Regions from separate parts of the Streptomyces sp. NPDC048291 genome, predicted to be linked through region 2. Evidence: riboswitches for the same ligand, from Rfam matches in the RefSeq annotation. Region 2 holds a riboswitch; each other region holds the start of a gene.
The links. A riboswitch is a leader RNA that binds a small molecule or an ion and turns the genes downstream of it on or off. The one in region 2 is predicted to bind cyclic di-AMP.
Positions count from the first base shown of each region.

Region 1: linked by a shared signal. The riboswitch ahead of ACGF5O_RS40325 (transglycosylase SLT domain-containing protein) and the one ahead of ACGF5O_RS14705 (M23 family metallopeptidase) in region 2 are both predicted to bind cyclic di-AMP.
Region 3: linked by a shared signal. The riboswitch ahead of ACGF5O_RS16785 (M23 family metallopeptidase) and the one ahead of ACGF5O_RS14705 (M23 family metallopeptidase) in region 2 are both predicted to bind cyclic di-AMP.
Region 4: linked by a shared signal. The riboswitch ahead of ACGF5O_RS43300 (NlpC/P60 family protein) and the one ahead of ACGF5O_RS14705 (M23 family metallopeptidase) in region 2 are both predicted to bind cyclic di-AMP.

Region 1 covers NZ_JBICZC010000017.1:213,619-218,502, forward strand. Annotated here, with positions in the region: gene ACGF5O_RS40315 (ATP-grasp domain-containing protein) at 106-1,350, shown strand; gene ACGF5O_RS40320 (HAD family hydrolase) at 1,483-2,289, shown strand; gene ACGF5O_RS40325 (transglycosylase SLT domain-containing protein) at 2,347-2,835, opposite strand; cyclic di-AMP (ydaO/yuaA leader) riboswitch at 2,841-3,037, opposite strand; gene ACGF5O_RS40330 (polyprenyl synthetase family protein) at 4,028-4,884, shown strand, end outside.
Region 2 covers NZ_JBICZC010000005.1:175,973-180,856, reverse strand. Annotated here, with positions in the region: gene ACGF5O_RS14710 (GntR family transcriptional regulator) at 120-815, opposite strand; gene ACGF5O_RS14705 (M23 family metallopeptidase) at 1,190-1,945, opposite strand; cyclic di-AMP (ydaO/yuaA leader) riboswitch at 1,958-2,121, opposite strand; gene ACGF5O_RS14700 (M16 family metallopeptidase) at 2,314-3,702, opposite strand; gene ACGF5O_RS14695 (M16 family metallopeptidase) at 3,699-4,884, opposite strand, start outside.
Region 3 covers NZ_JBICZC010000006.1:20,426-25,309, reverse strand. Annotated here, with positions in the region: gene ACGF5O_RS16800 (dihydrofolate reductase family protein) at 1-185, shown strand, start outside; tRNA gene ACGF5O_RS16795 (tRNA-Met) at 275-348, shown strand; gene ACGF5O_RS16790 (PP2C family protein-serine/threonine phosphatase) at 563-1,660, shown strand; cyclic di-AMP (ydaO/yuaA leader) riboswitch at 1,911-2,071, shown strand; gene ACGF5O_RS16785 (M23 family metallopeptidase) at 2,079-3,116, shown strand; gene ACGF5O_RS16780 (aldo/keto reductase) at 3,334-4,278, shown strand; gene ACGF5O_RS16775 (PrsW family intramembrane metalloprotease) at 4,377-4,884, opposite strand, start outside.
Region 4 covers NZ_JBICZC010000020.1:91,242-96,125, forward strand. Annotated here, with positions in the region: gene ACGF5O_RS43295 (tellurite resistance/C4-dicarboxylate transporter family protein) at 1-787, opposite strand, end outside; gene ACGF5O_RS43300 (NlpC/P60 family protein) at 982-2,154, opposite strand; cyclic di-AMP (ydaO/yuaA leader) riboswitch at 2,162-2,336, opposite strand; gene pcrA (DNA helicase PcrA) at 2,649-4,884, shown strand, end outside.

The DNA of each region.
Region 1 (4,884 bases), on a different contig from region 2:
GAGGGGGCAATTCCGGCTTAGCGTCCTTTGGGGGACACGGACGGGGTGGATCCGGTCCGTAGAGGGGGACACGTGGGGGGACCCGTGGCCAGGAATGCCGTCAGCGTGCCGTTCGAGGCGGACCGTGACGTGCCGGGCCTGATCGTCAAGTTCGGCGACTATCCGCTGCATCACGGCGGGGTCGGCGCGATTCGCAGTCTGGGCCGCCTGGGCGTTCCCATGTACGCGATCACCGAGGACGCGTACACGCCGGCGGCTTCGTCCCGTTACCTCAAACGGGCGTTCGTGTGGCCGACGACAGGCGCCGAGGAACCGGACCATCTCGTCGAGGGACTGCTGCGCATCGGCCGCCGCATCGGCCGTCCGACCGTGCTGATCCCCACCGACGAGGAGGCCGCGGTCCTGATCGCCGAGCACCAGGACGCGCTCGGCGACCGTTTCCTCTTCCCGCGCGTGGACCCGGAACTGCCCCGCCGGCTGGCGAGCAAACAGGGCCTGCACGAACTGTGCGTGGAGCACGGCATCCCGAGCCCGGCCGCCGCCTTCCCCGACTCGTACGACGAGATCGCCGACTTCGCGGAGAAGGCCCGCTTCCCGATCGTCGCCAAGAACCGCGAGGCGTTCGTCCGGCGCAAGCAGCCCGCCGTCAACGGAACGACGCGGATCGCCACCCGGGAGGGGCTGCTCACCCTCGCCCGTGACTGGGGCACCCATCCGGGTGTCATCCTCCAGGAGTACCTCCCGAGGGAGGAGGCCGAGGACTGGATCGTGCACGCGTACTTCGACGCCGACTCCAATCCGTGCGCCCTGTTCACAGGGGTCAAGGTCCGCTCCTGGCCGCCGCACGCCGGCATGACCGCGAACGCGTACGTCGTCGACAACCCGGAACTCGCCGACCTTGCCGCGCGTTTCATCAAGCAGATCGGCTTCACCGGCGTCATCGACCTCGACCTGCGCTTCGACCGGCGGGACGGGCAGTACAAGCTGCTCGACTTCAATCCGCGCATGGGCGCCCAGTTCCGGCTCTTCGAGAGCGAGTCGGGGGTGGACGTCGTCCGCGCCATGCATCTGGACCTGACCGGGCGCCGCGTTCCGGAGGGGGAGCAGCGCGCCGGCCACCGTTACGTGGTGGAGAACATCGACCTGCCCGCCCTCCTCGCCTACCGCCGCAGCGGCTACACGACACCGCACGCACCGAAGCGGCCGAGCGGGACCGAGCTGGCCTGGCTGGCGGGCGACGACCCGCTGCCGTTCGTCACCATGCTCGCCCGCTTCGTGCGCCCGGGCGCGAAGCACCTCTACCAGCTGTGGCGCACCAACCGCCGTGGTTCCAGCGCCGCCATGAAGTAGGCACAGTTCTCGGGCATCTCGGAAAACATCACGCCCGCCACCGACAGCGGCCCCATCACGGAGGCGGCGGGCGCCACTTGAGGCCGAAACGCACAGTGAGTCCCAGGGCCGCGCTGTCCGTATTCTCTGATCATGGTCGCACCCTCCCCGTACTCACTGATCGCCACCGACCTGGACGGCACGCTGCTGCGCGGCGACGACACCTTCTCGGAACGGTCGCTGGCCGCGCTCGGGCGAGCGGGCCGGGCCGGTGCCCGCCACCTCGTGGTGACCGGCCGTCCGGCCCCGAGAGTGCGCCCGCTCCTCGACGACCTCGGCTGCACGGGACTCGCGGTCTGCGGTCAGGGCGCGCAGGTGTACGACGCCGGGTCGAACCGGCTGCTGTGGTCGGTCACCCTGGACCGGGAACTGGCGGAGACCGCACTCGGCAAGATCGAGGCCGAGATCGGCCAGGTGTACGCGGCGGTCGACCAGGACGGCGTGGACGGGCTCACGCTCATCGAGCCGGGCTATCTGATGCCCCACCCCACGCTGCCCGCGCTGCGCGTCGCCCGGCGCGACGACCTGTGGTGCGCGCCCATCAGCAAGGTGCTGCTGCGCCACCACACCCTGTCCGACGACGAACTGGCGGCGACGGCCCGCTCGGTGGTCGGATCGCTGGCGACGGTCACGATGTCGGGCCCGGGAACCGTCGAACTGCAGCCGTGCGGGGTGACCAAGGCGACCGGGCTCGCGCTGGCCGCCGACCGTCTGGGGCTGAGCCCCGAACAGGCCATCGCCTTCGGTGACATGCCCAACGACATCCCGATGTTCGAGTGGGCGGCCCACGGGGTGGCGATGGCCGACGCCCACCCCGAACTCAGGGCGGTGGCCGACGAGATCACCACGTCGAACGAGGACGACGGCATCGCCGTCGTCCTCGAAAGACTCTTCGACTGACGTAGGACGTCGAAGGCACCTCGGCGGGACGCCGAAGGGACGTCGACGGGACTTCGGTCAGTACGCGCCGTGGACGTTGTCGATCGAGCCGTACCGCGCGGCCGCGTAGTTGCAGGCGGCGGTGATGTTCGCGACCGGGTCGTAGACGTCGAACGACGTGCCGTCCACGTGGTAGGTCTTGAACGTCGGGTCGATCACCTGGAGCAGGCCCTTGGACGGGATGCCCTTGGCCGCGTTGGAGTCCCAGAGGTTGATGGCCTGCGGGTTGCCGGAGGACTCCCGGATGACGTTGCGGTAGATGCCGTTGTAGGTGCCCGGGATGTTCTTCTCCCGCATGATCGCGAGGGACTCGCGGATCCAGCCGTCGAGGTTGTTCGGGTACCCGGCGAGGGTCGTCGAGGCCGTCGTGGTGGAGGAGCCGGCGGCGGACGCGGCCGTCGCCCCGATGAGCGGCAGGGCGAGTACGGCGGCACCGGTGCCGACGACGGCGAGGGTGCGGACGATGCGGTTACGGCGGGGACGGTGGTGCTGAGCGACAGCAGGCATGGCGAAGTTCCTCTCCGTCGCCTGCGAGGTGAGCTGTCGGGTTCGGGCCCGGGGAGTGCCCGGCCGCACCGCCCGAAGGCGATGCGACTTCACCCCTAGCCGTTCCGGAACGACGTCTGTTCTGTGACGTCGGCCGCCCGGTCCGGCGACTTACCTGGGTCCCCCGCTCCTGCCAAGCGAATGAACTCGTTGATGGGTCACTACGGGCGGCGGCAGGATTCGGCGTCCGCCCGGCGAGCCGGAACGTATGCGAGAGCACATGTCCGGAACAAGAGGCTGATTCACACAACATGCTGATTGACCTTGATCTGTGCCGTATGGGGCACTTGATCCTTTGCTGTTGCCAACCCTCAACTGGCCTACAGGGAAAGGAGGGAAGGGTCGCCTGGCGGCCTCTGTGGCCCCAGGGTCCACGTGACCTACTTCACGAATCCGCAATAACGGCAAATTGGGACATGTGGGATTCGCGGAATCCGGCCTTTTCCTGGTTCGAGGGAATAGCGTCTCGCTCGTATTCGTTCGGATTGCCTCCCTGGGGGTAATCAATGCGAATAATTATTGAGATTAGTCCGTATTGTCGGTTTTTGCGGCGACGCGTGCATGCTGCTCATCGGGTTCAACGGGGTGGCCGGGACGGTCGGTTGGCGAGTCCGGGTGTCGGGGGCGCGCGTGATTCTCGTCACGTCGGTCGAAGGGGGGTGTCGGGGAATCGGAGTCCGGTGCGCGTGTCCACCGTGAGGGCGGAACCTCCCCTGCGGTGCCCGTCGTTGACTTGGTGGACGCCCGAGCGTCACGCGCGCGGTCGGGAGAACGCGGATCGGGGAGGTCGTCGTGCATGCTCTCGCGGAGGAAGGGTGTACGGACGGGTGCGCCCGGGCAGGTGACGTCGGTCCGGGGGAGCGGGGTCGATCGCGGGCGGCGGTCGTCCGGAGAGCCCGGTGCGGGGTCCGGTTCGGGACACGGCCCGGGCCTCGGTTCGGGACAACTGCCCGCACTTCCTGTTAAGTCATTGGATGTCAGGTCGTATCAGCTGATCAAAAACATAACGGTCGTGATCCGATAGCGCCCGGGGTGTAACCGTGGGCGCTATCGGTGATCGAAACCTGACCGGATACGCTGACTTGAGTGATGGCAGCGACCTATCGACAAACCGTGTAATCGCCAGTAGACACCAGCAGACAGGAGACCCCTCGTGACCGTCGTCGGGCCGTTCGGGCTGAGCGTGCGGGACCAGGCTCTGGAAGCCGATGTCCAGGCCGGATTGACGGCTGTCGAGGAGGGCTTGCTAGAAGCCACCAAGAGCGAGGTCCCGTTCATCACGGAGGCGGCGCAGCACCTCGTGCGGGCCGGGGGGAAGCGGTTCCGCCCGCTGCTGGTGATGCTCGCCGCGCAGTTCGGTGACCCGTACGCACCCGGTGTCGTGCCGTCGGCCGTCGTCGTCGAGCTCACCCACCTGGCCACGCTGTACCACGACGACGTCATGGACGAGGCCGCCGTGCGGCGCGGTGTCGACAGCGCCAACACCCGCTGGGGCAATTCGCTCGCCGTCCTCACCGGAGACTTCCTCTTCGCCCGGGCCTCCCAGATCCTCGCCGACCTCGGACCCGAGGCGGTCCGGGTCCAGGCCCTCGCGTTCGAGCGGCTGGTGACCGGTCAGATCCTGGAGACGGCAGGCCCGTCGGACGGCCGTGACCCGGTCGAGCACTACCTCGACGTGCTCAGTGGCAAGACCGGCTCGCTGGTCGCGGTCTCCTGCCGCTTCGGAGCCATGCTGTCCGGTGCCGACGAGACGGTCGTCGACGTCCTCACCCAGTACGGCGAACGGCTCGGTGTCGCCTTCCAGCTCGCCGACGACGTGCTGGACATCGCCTCCGACTCGCGCGAGTCCGGCAAGACCCCGGGGACGGACCTCCGTGAGGGCGTGCCCACGCTTCCGGTGCTGCGGCTGCGGGAGCGGGCGGCCCGGCTGGGGCTGGCCGAGGACATCGCCCTGTGCGAGCTGCTGGACTCCGACCTCACGGACGACGCGCGGCACGCGGAGGCCCTGAC
Region 2 (4,884 bases):
ACGCCCGGCTTTACCGCGGGCACACGCGGGGAGCGCGACGGCGAATTCCAGACGCGCGCGAATTCGGGCAGCAAAAACACGCCCCGCCGAATAACACCTCTTTGTATACGGCGTGCGTGTTAATGCCGCAGGCCCGACATGTTTACGGGATGTTGCGAAGTCCTCACACCGTTCACCCGTTCGGTGGCGCCGGGAAATCGCAGCCGGTGGGAGACCGCCGAACGCTCGGTGTGCAGGGCCGTGATCGCCCGGGCGCGGTCGGCGTCGCCGCGCGCCACCGCGTCCACGATGGCGCCGTGCTCCGTCCAGGACTCCACGGGGTTGGCCGGCGTCTCCACGGTGTACATCCAGGCGATCTTGTGACGCAGCTGGGTGAGCGTCGAGGTCAGAGCATGGCTGCCGGAGGCCTGCGCAAGAGTCTCGTGGAACCAGCCGCCCAGGGAGCGCAGGTCCTCGCTGTTGCCCCGCCTGGCCCGCTCCTGACCCAGCCTGACCAGTCCGCGCAGCACCTTGAGGTGGGCCTCGGTGCGGCGCTGGGCGGCCCGGGAGGCGCCGAGCGGCTCCAGGAGCATGCGCATCTCCAGCAGGTCGGCGGCCTCCTGCTCGGTCGGTTCGGCCACGCACGCGCCCGCGTGCCGGCGGGTCAGCACGAAGCCCTCGGCCTCCAGGGTGCGCAGGGCCTCGCGGACGGGGACGCGCGAGACCCCGTAGCGGCGGGCCAGGAGTTCCTCGGTGAGCCGGCTGCCGCGCTCGTAGACACCCGCGACGATGTCGTCCCGGATCGCCGTGCATACCGAGTGCGCCGGAATACGCATGACCGACCTCCGCCTTAATCCCCGTGAAACGCCGCCGAGTGGCGTCCGTTCCGTGACTCTATTGCAATGGGCCGCAATTTCCGACGGGGGGCCGGAATCCAGGGATATATTTTGGACAGCGGGGGCACGAAAACGGCGAAAGCCCCGGCGTGGGGGGCCGGGGCTCCGGAAGATCTCACGGGTTGTTGTCGCACGGTGGTCGGGTCCGGGTGCGTGGGGGTTGCCCGCGCAGTTCCCCGCGCCCCTGAAAGGGGCGCTGCGCGTGACGCCCCTGAAAAAGGACGCGGGGAACTGCGCGACCAGCCACGGCGCACCCGCACCGGACGCACCGCACCGCCACGTCGGTCTCGGCGCCGGACCCGCGTCCAGCTCCCTCAGACGTTCACGCCGTGCTTGCGGAGGTAGGCGACCGGGTCGACGTCGGAGCCGTACTCGGGGGTCGTGCGGGCCTCGAAGTGGAGGTGGGGTCCGGTCGTGTTGCCGGTCGAGCCGGAGAGGCCGATCTGCTGGCCCGGGGTGACCTGCTGACCCACCGAGACGCCGATGGACGAGAGGTGGCCGTACTGGGTGTACATGCCGTCGGCCATCTTGATGACGATCTCGTTGCCGTACGCCCCGCCCCAGCCGGTGGAGACGACCGTGCCGGTGCCGACCGCGTGCACGGCCGTGCCGCTCGCGGCGTGGAAGTCGATGCCGGTGTGGGTGCCGGAGGACCACAGGGAGCCGCCGGTCTTGTAGCCGGTGGAGACGTAGGAGTCGCTGATCGGCGCGACGAAGGTGTTGAGGCGCTTGCGCTCGGCCGCCCGGGCGGCGCGTACCTCGGCCGCGCGCTCCGCCTTGGCCTGTTCCGCGGCCTTCTTGCGGGCGGCCTCCTCGGCCGCCTTGCGCTCGGCGACGGCCTTCTGGGCAGCGGCCTGGGCGTCGATCTGCTCGGCGACGGAGTCGCTGATCGTGATGACGGGGGTGAGGCCGGTCTGCTCGACGGAGTTCTCCGCGGCGAGCGCCGGGGCGGCGGAGACGGTGCTGATGACACCCGTGGTGGTGAGGGCCGCGATACCGGCGGCCTGCGCGGTGGTGCGCTTCACCCGGCCGGGACGACGGTGCTTCCCGGAGGCGCACATGAACGCCATGTAGAGGCTGGTCCTTTCCTTCCCTCTCGCCTACCGGGTTAGCTGACGGGTTCGGAGCAGGAAGGTCTCCTACGGGCCCCCTCGCGACACGCGCGGGCACCCGATTCACCCCAGGGACTGCGTGGGTCCCCGGCTCCCCTGGCTCGCGCCGTACGGGGACTCGGCGATGGCTGTCCGGTGCCGCGGACGCGGCGCGATGCCTGACGGACAGCCCGGAAGAACCTACGAGGGGCCGCCTTCAATGCTCAAACGGATCACTGCTTTTGTCGCGTATCCCACAGGGCAGACAGGCAACCTCTGCCCCAATTCGGACATTCCAGAGCCCTGGTGACCGGGTGGTCACCAGGGCTCCGCACACGCGCGTGCCGCTACTCGGCGGTGACGACCGTGACTTCGCCGATCCCGAGCGCCTCCACGGGCTCCTTGATCTGCGCCGCGTCCCCGACGAGGACGGTCACCAGGCGGTCCACCGGGAAGGCGTTCACGACCGCCGCGGTGGCCTCCACGGTGCCGGTGTTGGCGAGTTGACGGTAGAGCGTGGCCTGGAAGTCGTCGGGCAGGTACTGCTCGACCTGGTCGGCCAGGGTGCCCGCGACGGCCGCCGCCGTCTCGTACTTGAGCGGCGCCACCCCGACGAGGTTCTGCACGGCCACGTCACGCTCGGCGTCCGTGAGGCCCTCGGCGGCGAGTGTGCGCAGCACCGTCCACAGGTCGGTCAGGGCCGGGCCGGTGTTCGGGGTGTCCACGGAGCCGCTGATGGCGAGCATCGAGACGCCGGTGCCGTCGGGCGCGGACCGCAGGACCTGCCCGAAGGAACGGACGCCGTAGGTGTAGCCCTTCTCCTCGCGCAGGACGCGGTCCAGGCGGGAGGTGAGGGTGCCGCCCAGGCAGTAGGTGCCGAGTACCTGGGCGGGCCAGACGCGGTCGTGCCGGTCGGAGCCGACGCGGCCGATGAGCAGCTGGGTCTGGACGGCGCCGGGGCGGTCCACGATGACGACCCGGCCGGTGTCGTCCGCGGACACCGACGGGACCGGGCGGAGCTGCGCAGTGGAGCCGCGCCAGGCGCCCAGGGTCTCGCCGAGCAGCTCGTCCAGGTCGATGCCGGTCAGGTCGCCGACGACGACCGCAGTGGCCGTGGCGGGGCGCACGTGCCGGTCGTAGAAGGCGCGGACGGCGGCCGCGTCGATCTTCTCGACGGTGTCCTCGGTGCCCTGGCGCGGACGCGACATCCGCGCGCTGGACGGGAAGAGCTGCCGGTAGAGCTCCTTGGCGGCCCGGCGGCTCGGGTTGGCCAGCTCGTGCGGGATCTCGTCGAGGCGGTTGCGGACCAGCCGCTCGACCTCGCTCTCGGCGAACGCGGGGGCCCGGAGGGCGTCGGAGAGCAGCCCGAGGCCCTTGGCGAGCCGGGAGGCGGGGACCTCCAGGCTGACGCGGACGCCGGGGTGGTCGGCGTGCGCGTCGAGGGTGGCGCCGGCCCGCTCCAGCTCGGCGGCGTACTCCTCGGCGGCGTGCTTGTCGGTGCCCTCGGAGAGGGCGCGCGCCATGATGGTGGCGACGCCGTCCAGGCCGGCAGGTTCGGCGTCCAGGGGTGCGTCCAGGAGCACCTCGACGGCGACGACCTGCTGGCCGGGGCGGTGGCAGCGGAGCACGGTCAGGCCGTTGTCCAGGGTGGCGCGCTCGGGGGCCGGGAAGGCCCAGGGCTTTGCCTCGCCCGGCTGCGGCTGGGAGTGGAAGTCCATGGTGGCGAGCTCGGTCACTTGGCCGTCTCCTCGTCGTTGTCGCCGGCTTCGACCGTGGCCTCGGCCTCGGGGTCCTCGGGTACGTCGGCGTCCGCGACGGTCTCCGGGGACTTGGGTTCGTAGACGAGCACGGCGCGGTTGTCGGGGCGCAGGCGGGCCTTGGCGACCTCCTGGACCTCCTCCGAGGTGACCGTCAGGACCCGCTGGACGGCGGTCAGGGCGAGCTGCGGGTCGCCGAACAGGACGGCGAAACGGCACAGTTCGTCCGCGCGGCCCGCGACGGTGCCGAGCCGGTCCAGCCACTCGCGCTCCAACTGGGCCTGGGCGCGCTCCATCTCCTCGGGCGTCGGGCCCTCTTCGGCGAACCGGGCGAGCTCCTCGTCGATGGCGGCCTCGATGACCGGCACCTCGACGTCGCCTGAGGTCTTCACGTCCAGCCACCCCAGCGACGGCGCCCCGGCGAGCCGCAGCAGGCCGAAGCCGGCCGCGACGGCCGTACGGTCGCGCCGGACCAGGCGGTTGTAGAGGCGGGAGGACTCGCCGCCGCCGAGGACGGTGAGGGCCAGGTCGGCCGCGTCGGAGACGCGCGTGCCGTCCTCCGGGAGCCGGTAGGCGGCCATCAGCGCCCGCGCGGGGACCTCCTCGACGACGACCTCACGCAGCTGTTCGCCCATGATCTCGGGCAGCGAGCCGTCGCGCGGGGTGGGCTTGCCGTCGTGCGCCGGGATGGAACCGAAGTACTTCTCGACCCAGGCGAGGGTCTGCTCCGGGTCGATGTCGCCGACCACGGAGAGCACCGCGTTGTTCGGCGCGTAGTAGGTGCGGAAGAACGCGCGCGCGTCCTCCAGGGTGGCCGCGTCCAGGTCGGCCATCGAGCCGATCGGCGTGTGGTGGTAGGGGTGGCCCTCCGGGTAGGCGAGCGCGGTGAGCTTCTCGAAGGCGGTGCCGTAGGGCACGTTGTCGTAGCGCTGGCGGCGCTCGTTCTTGACGACGTCCCGCTGGTTCTCCATCGACTCGTCGTCCAGGGCGGCGAGCAGCGAGCCCATGCGGTCGGCCTCCAGCCAGAGCGCGAGCTCCAGCTGGTGGGTGGGCATGGTCTCGAAGTAGTTGGTGCGCTCGAAGCTCGTGGTGCCGTTGAGCGAGCCGCCGGCGCCCTGGACCAGCTCGAAGTGGCCGTTGCCCTTCACCTGGGCGGAGCCC
Region 3 (4,884 bases), on a different contig from region 2:
ACCCCTGCGCCGAACTGATCCTCCGGGCCGGGGTACGACGGGTGGTGACGGCATGGCGCGAGCCGGACACGTTCGTGACGGCGGCCGACGGGACGGGGGCGCTGCGGGAGGCCGGGGTGGCGGTGCTGGTGCTCGGAGAGTACGAGGGGGAGGCGAAGGCGCCCAACGGGCACCTGCTGACCTGAGCAGACCTGACCTGAGCTGACCTGAGGCGTCCACCGGAAGTAACCCGTGTGACTTCACCTCTTCCGATGGCGTATGCTGGTTTCACCGACGCGGGGTGGAGCAGCTCGGTAGCTCGCTGGGCTCATAACCCAGAGGTCGCAGGTTCAAATCCTGTCCCCGCTACTGAAACCCAGGGCCGGAATCCGATTCGAGGATTCCGGCCCTGAGTCATGTCCGGGCGCAGGTTCCTCTCCGGACCCGTCCGTAGTCATCCGCCCGGCCCACACCATTCGCTTCGCCCGCTCACAGCCGCAAACCTGGACGGACAGGCATCGAACCCATCGAATACGTCAGGCACGTCGAGCACGTCGAACACGTGGTGCATCAGGGGGGTCGTGTGGTGGGCCGTGGAGAGGCGGAGCAGCGCGGCCCCGTGTCCGCCCGCACCCTCGCCCGCTTCCTGCCCGCGCTGCTGATCTGCACGGGCGTCTGCTACGACGTGCTCACCCCCGCGGTCTTCACCGCGGCCCCCTTCTTCACGGCCGCCCCGCTGATCGCCGCGCCGCTCGCCTCCCTGCGCACCACCCTCCTCACGGGCCTGGCCGCGCTCCTCGCCACCTACGCCGTGCACGCGCGGTCGGCGGTTGTCCCGGACGCCGACGCCGTCACCGAGATCGTCACGGTGGCCACCGTCGCCGTCCTCGCCGCCGGCATCAACCGGATCGTCCGGATCGGCGACCAGCGCCTCGCCTCCGCCCGCGAGGTCGCCGAGGCCGCCCAGCGGGCCGTGCTGCCCGAGCCCACCGAGCGGATCGGCGGCTTCGAGATCGCCGCCCGCTACCAGGCGGCCCAGGAGGGCACCCTCATCGGCGGCGACCTGTACGCCGTCCAGGACACCCCGTACGGCGTGCGGCTGGTCGTCGGCGACGTGCGCGGCAAGGGGATGGGCGCGGTCGCCGCCGTCGCCGTGCTCATCGGCGCGTTCCGGGAGGCCGCCGAGCAGGAGGTCACGCTGGAGGCGGTCGCCGGGCGGCTGGAGCGGGCGTTGGTGCGCGAGGGCGGCAGGCGCGGCGGCATCGCCGCCGACGAGGGGTTCACCACCGCCGTACTCGCCGAACTCCCGCACGGAGGCGGCACGCTCCGGATCGTCAACCGCGGTCATCCGCCGCCCCTGCTGCTGCTCGGCGACGGCGAGGTGCGCCCGCTGCGGGCGCCGGAGGCCGCGCTGCCGCTCGGGATGGGCGAGCTGGGGACGTGGCCCGACCGGGCGGCCGAGTACGGGTTCCCGAGCGGGGCCACGCTGCTGCTGCACACCGACGGCCTCTCCGAGGCGCGGGACGCGCACGGCCGCTTCTACGACCCGGAGCGGCGGCTGGCCGGCCGTACCGTCACCGCCCCCGGCCCTCTGGTGGACCGGCTCGCGGCCGAAGTACGCCGGCACACCGGCGGCGGCATGACGGACGACATGGCGCTGCTCGCCGTACGGCGGCCCTGAGCGGCGCGCGGTCACGTTGGGTGTCCGGGCGACCGCCCTGCGCATAACAACTGAGTCACCATCAAAACCTGTGTGACTCCTGAGCTGAGCAGCGTGCACCGCCGACTCGACCGTTTTTGACCGGTCGTGGCAGGTAAGTCCAAGCTTTGAAAGCTTAATGATCAAGACGAACTGCTTGGAATCTGGTAGCCGTGTCTATTAACGTTCGATAACGCAGCGCGGTCGTCCCAGCCGTCACCCGCGACGGCTCCGTGCGCACGCGCCGAATCCCGCAAGGGAACCGGGGAACCACCACCTTGGGGTGAATCGCACGGCTACCGCCGGGTACGAAACGGCCGGTATACGCGCGTAGGAGACCTTCCCGCTCCGAACCCGTCAGCTAACCCGGTAGGCAGCGGAAGGAAAGGAGTGCGCCCGCGTGGCGTCCAACCCGCCTGCTCCTACAGCCCCGTTCGTGCCCAGCCAGCGTCCGCCGGAGACCTTCGGCTACGGTGGCTACCGCGCCGAGGAGGGCCCCTTCGAGGAGTGGAACCCCACCGAGGAGTCCCTCTCCGCGGTACGCGGCCGGCACCGGGTCGCCAAGCAGAAGGGCGGCGGGCTCGCCCGCAGCTCCACGGTTCTCGGCGTCGGCGTGATCGCCGCCGTCGGTGCGGGCGGCATGGCCAGCGCCAACACCGGCAAGCCGCCGGTCTCCATCTCGCTGCCCGACCTGCCCTCCTCGGTCGACGCCCTGCTCGGCGAGGGCGGCGGCCACCAGGCCACCCAGACCGCGCTCAGCAGCGTCACCACGACGACCGCCACCGACGCGGACTCCTCCTCGTCCGACGCCGGCGAGGCGCTGCGCAGCCGGATCATCGCGCAGGCCGCGCAGCAGCAGAGCCAGCTCGACACCAAGGCCAGCGCCAAGGCCGTCGCCGCCGCCGACAAGGCGGCCGCGGACGCCGAGGCCAAGGCGGAGCAGGCCGCCGCGGCCAAGGCCGCCGACGCCAAGGAGAAGGCCGAGGCCTCCGCGAAGGAGAAGGCCGAGCAGGCCCGCCTCGCCGAGCTGGCCAAGCAGTACACGCTGCCCGTCGTCTCGTACACGATCACCGGCACCTTCGGCCAGGCCGGCTCGATGTGGTCCTCCGGCTACCACACCGGCCTCGACTTCGCCGCGCCCACCGGCACGCTGATCAAGGCCGTGCACAGCGGCACGGTCACCGAGGCGGGCTGGGCCGGCTCCTACGGCTACCGCACGATCATCACCCTCGACGACGGCACCGAGCTGTGGTTCTGCCACCAGTCCTCGATCGGCGTCAAGGTCGGCCAGAAGGTCGCCACCGGCGACGTCATCGGCCGCGTCGGCGCCACCGGCAACGTGACCGGCCCGCACCTCCACCTGGAGGTCCACCCGAACGGCCAGGCCACCGCCATCGACCCGATGACCTGGCTGCGCGGCAAGGGCCTCAACCCCTGACCCGAGCCGGCCTGAGACCCGACCTGATCTGATCTGATCTGACCTGACCTGAGACCCGACCGGACGCGGATTCGGACCGCGCCCACCGGCCCCCGGCGGCCCTGACGGCAACCCCCCGGCGTCAGGGCCGTCGGTGTCCCGAGCCGTGGATTCCGCTTTTACGAGACCTTCGTAAAACACGGGATGGGTCTCCAGGCGGCCCGTGTTGAAGTTGAGCATGACTGCTCTTCGCAAACTCGGCTCTTCCGACCTCGAGGTCTTCCCGCTCGCCCTCGGCGGCAACGTCTTCGGCTGGACGGCCGACGAGGCCACCTCCTTCGCCGTCCTCGACGCGTACGCCGCCGCGGGCGGCAACTTCGTCGACACCGCCGACTCGTACACGGCGTGGATCGAGGGCAACAAGGGCGGCGAGTCCGAGACGATCATCGGCAAGTGGGTCAAGGCGCGCGGCAACCGCGACGACGTCGTCATCGCGACGAAGGTCAGCCAGCACCCCGAGTACCTCGGCCTGTCCGCCGCCAACATCAGGGCTGCCGCCGACGCGTCCCTGCGCCGTCTCGGCACCGACCACATCGACCTGTACTACACGCATTTCGACAAGCCCGAGATCCCGGTCGAGGAGATCATCGGCGCGCTGGACGAGCTGGTGCGGGCGGGCAAGGTCCGGCACATCGCCGCGTCCAACATCACGCCCGAGCGGCTCCAGGAGTCCCTGGACCTCTCCGACCGCGAGGGCCTCGCCCGGTACGTCGCCGTCCAGCCCCACTACAACCTGGTCTCCCGCGACACCTACGAGGGCCCGTTGCAGGACCTGGCCTCCCGCACCGGCCTCGCGGCCGTCCCCTACTTCTCGCTGGCCTCCGGTTTCCTCACCGGCAAGTACCGCCCCGGTACGACGGTGGACAGCGCGCGAGCGGGCCGTGCCGCCCAGTACGCGGAGTCGGAGCGCGGCCAGAGGGTCCTTGCGGCCCTGGACGAGATCGCCGCGGCCCACGAGGCCCCGATCCCCACGGTCGCCCTGGCCTGGCTGGCGGCCCAGCCCACCATCACGGCCCCGATCGCCTCGGCCCGTACCCTCGAACAGCTCCCGCCCCTGCTGGGCGTGGCGGACCTGACGCTGACGGACAAGGAACTGGCACAACTCACGACGGCCTCTGCCTGACGGCTGCCGCGCCCTCGTTCTTCCTTCTTTTCCGCCGCAACGGCGCTCAGCCCCCACGGCGCGGCCCGGCGGTGCCGAACCCTCCGCAGCCCGAAGCGCTAACTCCGATACGGGTTGTAGGCGGGATAGGCCGGATAGGCCGGATACGGCACCGCCGCCCCGTAAGGGGCGTGCCCCGGCCACCCGCCCGGCGCAGCCGTCCGCGCCGCGTACTCCAGGGCCGGCCGCACCAGCTCCCGCCGGCTCCACAGCTCCGCCAGGAGCTCCCGCTCCCGCACCACGAAGTCGGCCCCGGCCCGCCCCCGCTGCCCCCGGCGCCGCAGCAGCGCCAGCTCCGTCGCGTGCCCCTCGTACTCGGCGACCGCCCGCCCCGCCGCCTTCCCGAAGTGGTACGCGGCGTACTCCCGGGCCATCTGCCGCGCCCGCATCGACCCGAGCACGAACGGCTCGGCCGTCCCGAGCCACCCCGCGTAGACGTACGCCGGCAGCTCCTCCCGCACGGTCCGCAGCTCCCGCTGCCGCGTCCAGACGGCCAGCCAGGTCAGCAGTCCGAACGCCGGCACCATGAACATGCCGTACACGGCGAAGAACCCGTACTGCCCGAAC
Region 4 (4,884 bases), on a different contig from region 2:
AGCGGCGCACGTCGTAACGCGGCCGGGGCCACGCCACCTCCGCGGCCAGCAGGACGGCGTACCAGGCCAGGTCCAGGACCAGCAGCCCCACCGTCACCACGCGCAGGACGCCCCGGTCGTCGTCGTTCCACAGGTACAGCCGCGCGCTGTCGGCCGCCAGCAGCCGCGCCCCGGCCAGCGCGGAGATCGCGAGCGCGCCGCCCGCCACCCACTGGTCACCGGGCCCCCGGGCGATCTGCCGCCACTCGAACCGGGGCACGGCGAGCCCGTACATCGCCAGCCCCAGCCAGAACAGGACCAGCGAGAGGTGCGCGAGCCACGCCGTCGTCAGGGCCGCCGCCAGCGTCGCTCCGAGCACGGCGGGCCCCTGGGTGGCCACACAGGCAAGGAACACCGCTCCCGGCATCCGCGGCCTCCAGTGCCGCACGACGACGACCAGCAACGGCAGCCACAGCACCACCGACAGCGCCAGCAGGGCCTCGGCGGGGCTCTGCCACCCGAGCGCCGAGAACCGCGTCCCCAGCACCGCCGTCGCCGCCACCGCGGTGAGCGCGCCCGGCGTCCGCGCCTCCCGCGCCCACCGCCGGCGATCCCGCGCCAGCCGTACGACGAAGTCCGCCGCCAGCGCCGCCCACATCACGCAGGCGAGCGCCAGCGCCACCCGGGACACGGTCTCCGCCCCCACCAGGTGCAGCCCCACCGACAGGATGCCGGTGGCCATCACGGCGGCCCCGGCCGCCGGCGGACGCTGCGCCCACCAGGCGCGGAGGGGTGAAATGCCGGACATGCCCCTGATGCTAGGGAGAGCCGGCCGCAGTACGAACGGGGCACGCGCGCGTGTCACGAACGATGCACGCGCGCGTGCGGCCCGAAACCCGCGCGCCGGTGCGCCGAGGCGTGCGGGGGAGCGGGTGGAGCGTGCGGAGAAGCGGATGGGGAAGCGGATGGGGGCGCCCGGGGGACGGCGGGCGCCCCGTGGGATCAGGCCGGGCGCACCACGCTGTGGATGATCGACTCGCCGCCGTAGTAGATCGACTCCTCGCGGACGTAGGCGCCGGGCTTGGGGGCGTGGATCATCATGCCGTTGCCGATGTAGATGCCGACGTGGCTGACGTCGTCGTAGAAGAAGACCAGGTCGCCGGGCTGGGCGTCGGCGAGGGGGACGGTGGTGCCGGCGTTCACCTGGTCGTAGGTGGTGCGCGGCAGGGAGACGCCCGCGGCCTTCCAGGCGGCCTGGGAGAGCCCGGAGCAGTCGTAGGAGCCGGGGCCGGTGGCGCCCCAGACGTACGGCTTGCCGATCTGCGCGCGGGCGAAGGCGATCGCCTTGGCGGCCTTCGTGGCGTAGGCGGAGTCCGAGCCGGAGCTGGAACCCGAGCCGGAAGAGGAGCCGCTGGACGACGACGAGGATGACGAGGATGACGAGGACGACGCCGCCTGGTCGGCCGCCGCGGCCTGCTGCTTCGCCAGCTCGGCCGCCTTGCGGTCCGCCGCCTCCTGCTGCCGCTTCTCGATCGCCGCCAGCCGGGCCTTCTCCGCGGCCGTCAGCTGGGACAGCAGCTCCCGCGCGGAGGCCAGCTTCGTCTGCACGGTGGTCTTGGCGGTCTTGAGGTCGTCCTGCGTCTCGGTGAGCGTCTCGAGGCTCTGGGAGGCCTCCTGCCGCTTCTTCATGGTCGCGGACTGCTCGGTGACGTAGTCGTCGACCGCGCCCTTCTGGCGCGAGGTCAGGCGGCTCATCAGCTGGTCCTGGTCGAAGTAGTCCTGGGGACTGTCCGCGAGCAGGAAGGTCGCCGTGTCGGGGACGCTCGCCCCGGTCCGGTACTGGGCCGCCGCGAACGAACCCAGTTCCTCACGCGCCTTGTTGAGCCGGTCCGTGCGCCGGGCGACGTCGTCGAGCAGGGTGTCGACCTGCTTGCGCTGCCTGCCGGTCCGCTCCTTGGCCGCGTTGTACTTCTCGGTCGCCGACTCCGCCTGCCGGTAGAGGGAGTCGACCTTCTTCTCGACCTCCTCCAGGCTCGGCTTGCCGTCGTCGGAGGGCGCGGCCTCGGCCGTCTGGGAGAACAGGGCCATGGAGGTGAGGGCGGCGGTGGCCAGGGCGGGGGTGCGTATGCCTGCCGCGCGTGTTCCTGACGGCCGGGACTTGCGGTGCGACGCCAACGGGGGCGACTCCTTCCAGCGTTCCGCCTACCGAGTTAGCTGTCGGGTTCGGGCGGGTGGTTCGGAAGGGTTGCCCTACGGTCCGTTCTCCGGTGGGGAGTCGGGACCGATTCACCCCAAGGTCGGTGTGGGTCCCCGGCTCCGGGTGCGCGGCGGCACTCCGGACTCGGCGGAGGCCGTGCGGCCCGGCGACGTTCGCCGGTGGGGGTCGTACGGCCTGCCCGGCACGCTAGCCAACTCGTGTGGTCCCTGTGAAGTTTGATGTGCGATATGCCCGATACATTTTCGTGACCTTGGTGTTGCGGTGCGCTCCGGCGATGCGATTAGGGGCGTTATGGGTGACTTGCCCGACGGTGGCGGAGGGTTCGAGGCGGGTGTTCGTTGCTGCGTGACGCGCGTCGACCGGCCGTGACGGAGCGGATCTGTTCGGTGACCGGGGCGAGTTTTCGGGGCGGCGGCCGGTTGTCGGTGGGGCGCCCTAGACTCGGAGAGCGATGAGCAGCCTCTTTGACGACAGCTTCCTGGCGAACCTCCAGGCCCCCCGCGGCCATGACGAGGAACCTCCGCCGCCGCCCGAGGACGAGCACGCTCCGGAGTCGATTCCGGACGATCTGTTCGGCGGGAAGTTCGACGTGCCCCCGGACCGGGACGCCTACTACCGCGACGGCGCCGCCCGCCCGGCCCTGGACCCGGCCGCCCTCCTGGAGGGGCTGAACGACAACCAGCGGGCGGCCGTCGTGCACGCCGGCTCCCCGCTGCTCATCGTGGCCGGCGCCGGTTCCGGCAAGACGCGCGTGCTCACCCACCGCATCGCCCACCTGCTCGGCGCGCGCCAGGTGCACCCGGGCCAGATCCTCGCGATCACCTTCACCAACAAGGCCGCGGGCGAGATGAAGGAGCGCGTCGAGCACCTCGTCGGCCCGCGCGCGAACGCGATGTGGGTGATGACCTTCCACAGCGCCTGCGTGCGGATCCTGCGCAGGGAGAGCAAGAAGCTCGGCTTCACCTCCTCCTTCTCGATCTACGACGCGGCCGACTCCAAGCGCCTGATGGCCCTGGTCTGCCGGGACCTGGACCTCGACCCCAAGCGGTTCCCGCCGAAGTCGTTCAGCGCCCAGGTCAGCAACCTCAAGAACGAGCTGGTCGACGAGGAGGACTTCGCCGCCCGCGCGAGCGACGGCTTCGAGAAGACCCTCGCCCAGGCCTACGCCATGTACCAGTCGCGGCTGCGCGAGGCGAACGCCCTCGACTTCGACGACCTGATCATGACGACGGTCAACCTGCTGCGCGCCTTCCCGGACGTCGCCGAGCACTACCGCCGCCGCTTCCGGCACGTCCTGGTCGACGAGTACCAGGACACCAACCACGCCCAGTACGCCCTCGTGCGCGAGCTGGTCGGCACCGGCGAGCCCGACCTGCCCCCCGCCGAGCTCTGCGTCGTCGGTGACGCCGACCAGTCGATCTACGCCTTCCGGGGCGCGACGATCCGCAACATCCTCCAGTTCGAGGAGGACTACCCGAACGCGACGACGATCCTCCTGGAGCAGAACTACCGCTCCACGCAGACGATCCTGAGCGCCGCCAACGCGGTCATCGAGCGCAACGTGTCCCGCCGCCCGAAGAACCTGTGGACCAACGCGGGCGCGGGCGCCCGGATCACCGGCTACGTCGCCGACACCGAGCACGACGAGGCGCAGTTCGTCGCCGAGGAGATAGACCGTCTGACGGACGCGGGCGAGGCGAAGGCGGGCGATGTCGCCGTCTTCTACCGCACCAACGCGCAGTCCCGTGTCTTCGAGGAGATCTTCATCCGGGTCGGCCTGCCCTACAAGGTGGTCGGCGGCGTCCGCTTCTACGAGCGCAAGGAGGTCCGGGACGTCCTGGCCTACCTGCGGGTGCTCGCCAACCCGGAGGACTCCGTCCCGCTCCGGCGCATCCTCAACGTCCCCAAGCGCGGAATCGGCGACCGCGCGGAGGCGATGATCGACGCCCTCGCCCAGCGCGAGAAGATCAGCTTCCCGCAGGCACTCAGGCGCGTCGACGAGGCGTACGGCATGGCCGCGCGCTCGACGAACGCGGTCAAGCGGTTCAACACGCTGATGGAGGACCTCCGTACGGTCGTGGAGTCCGGCGCCGGACCCGCCACGGTCCTGGAGGCGATCTACGAACGCACCGGATACCTGGCCGAGTTGCAGAACTCCACGGACCCGCAGGACGAGACCCGCATCGAGAACCTCCAGGAACTCGCCTCCGTGGCGCTGGAGTTCGAGCAGGAGTCCGGCGAGGGCGAGGAGTCCGGCGGGCTCGCCGACTTCCTGGAGCGGGTGGCCCTGGTCGCCGACTCCGACCAGATCCCCGACGACGACGAGAACGGCGACGGCGTCATCACCCTGATGACCCTGCACACCGCCAAGGGCCTCGAATTCCCGGTGGTGTTCCTGACCGGCATGGAGGACGGCGTCTTCCCGCACATGCGTGCCCTCGGCCAGACCAAGGAGCTGGAGGAGGAACGCCGGCTCGCCTACGTCGGCATCACGCGCGCGCGGGAGCGGCTGTACCTCACGCGGTCGGCGATGCGCAGCGCCTGGGGCCAGCCGTCGTACAACCCGGCCTCGCGCTTCCTGGAGGAGATCCCGGGCGCGTATCTGGAGTGGAAGCGGACCGGGGCGATGGCACCGGTCTCCTCCGGGCCCGCGGCCGGCGTGGCGGCCTCGCTCTCCTCGACCCGCT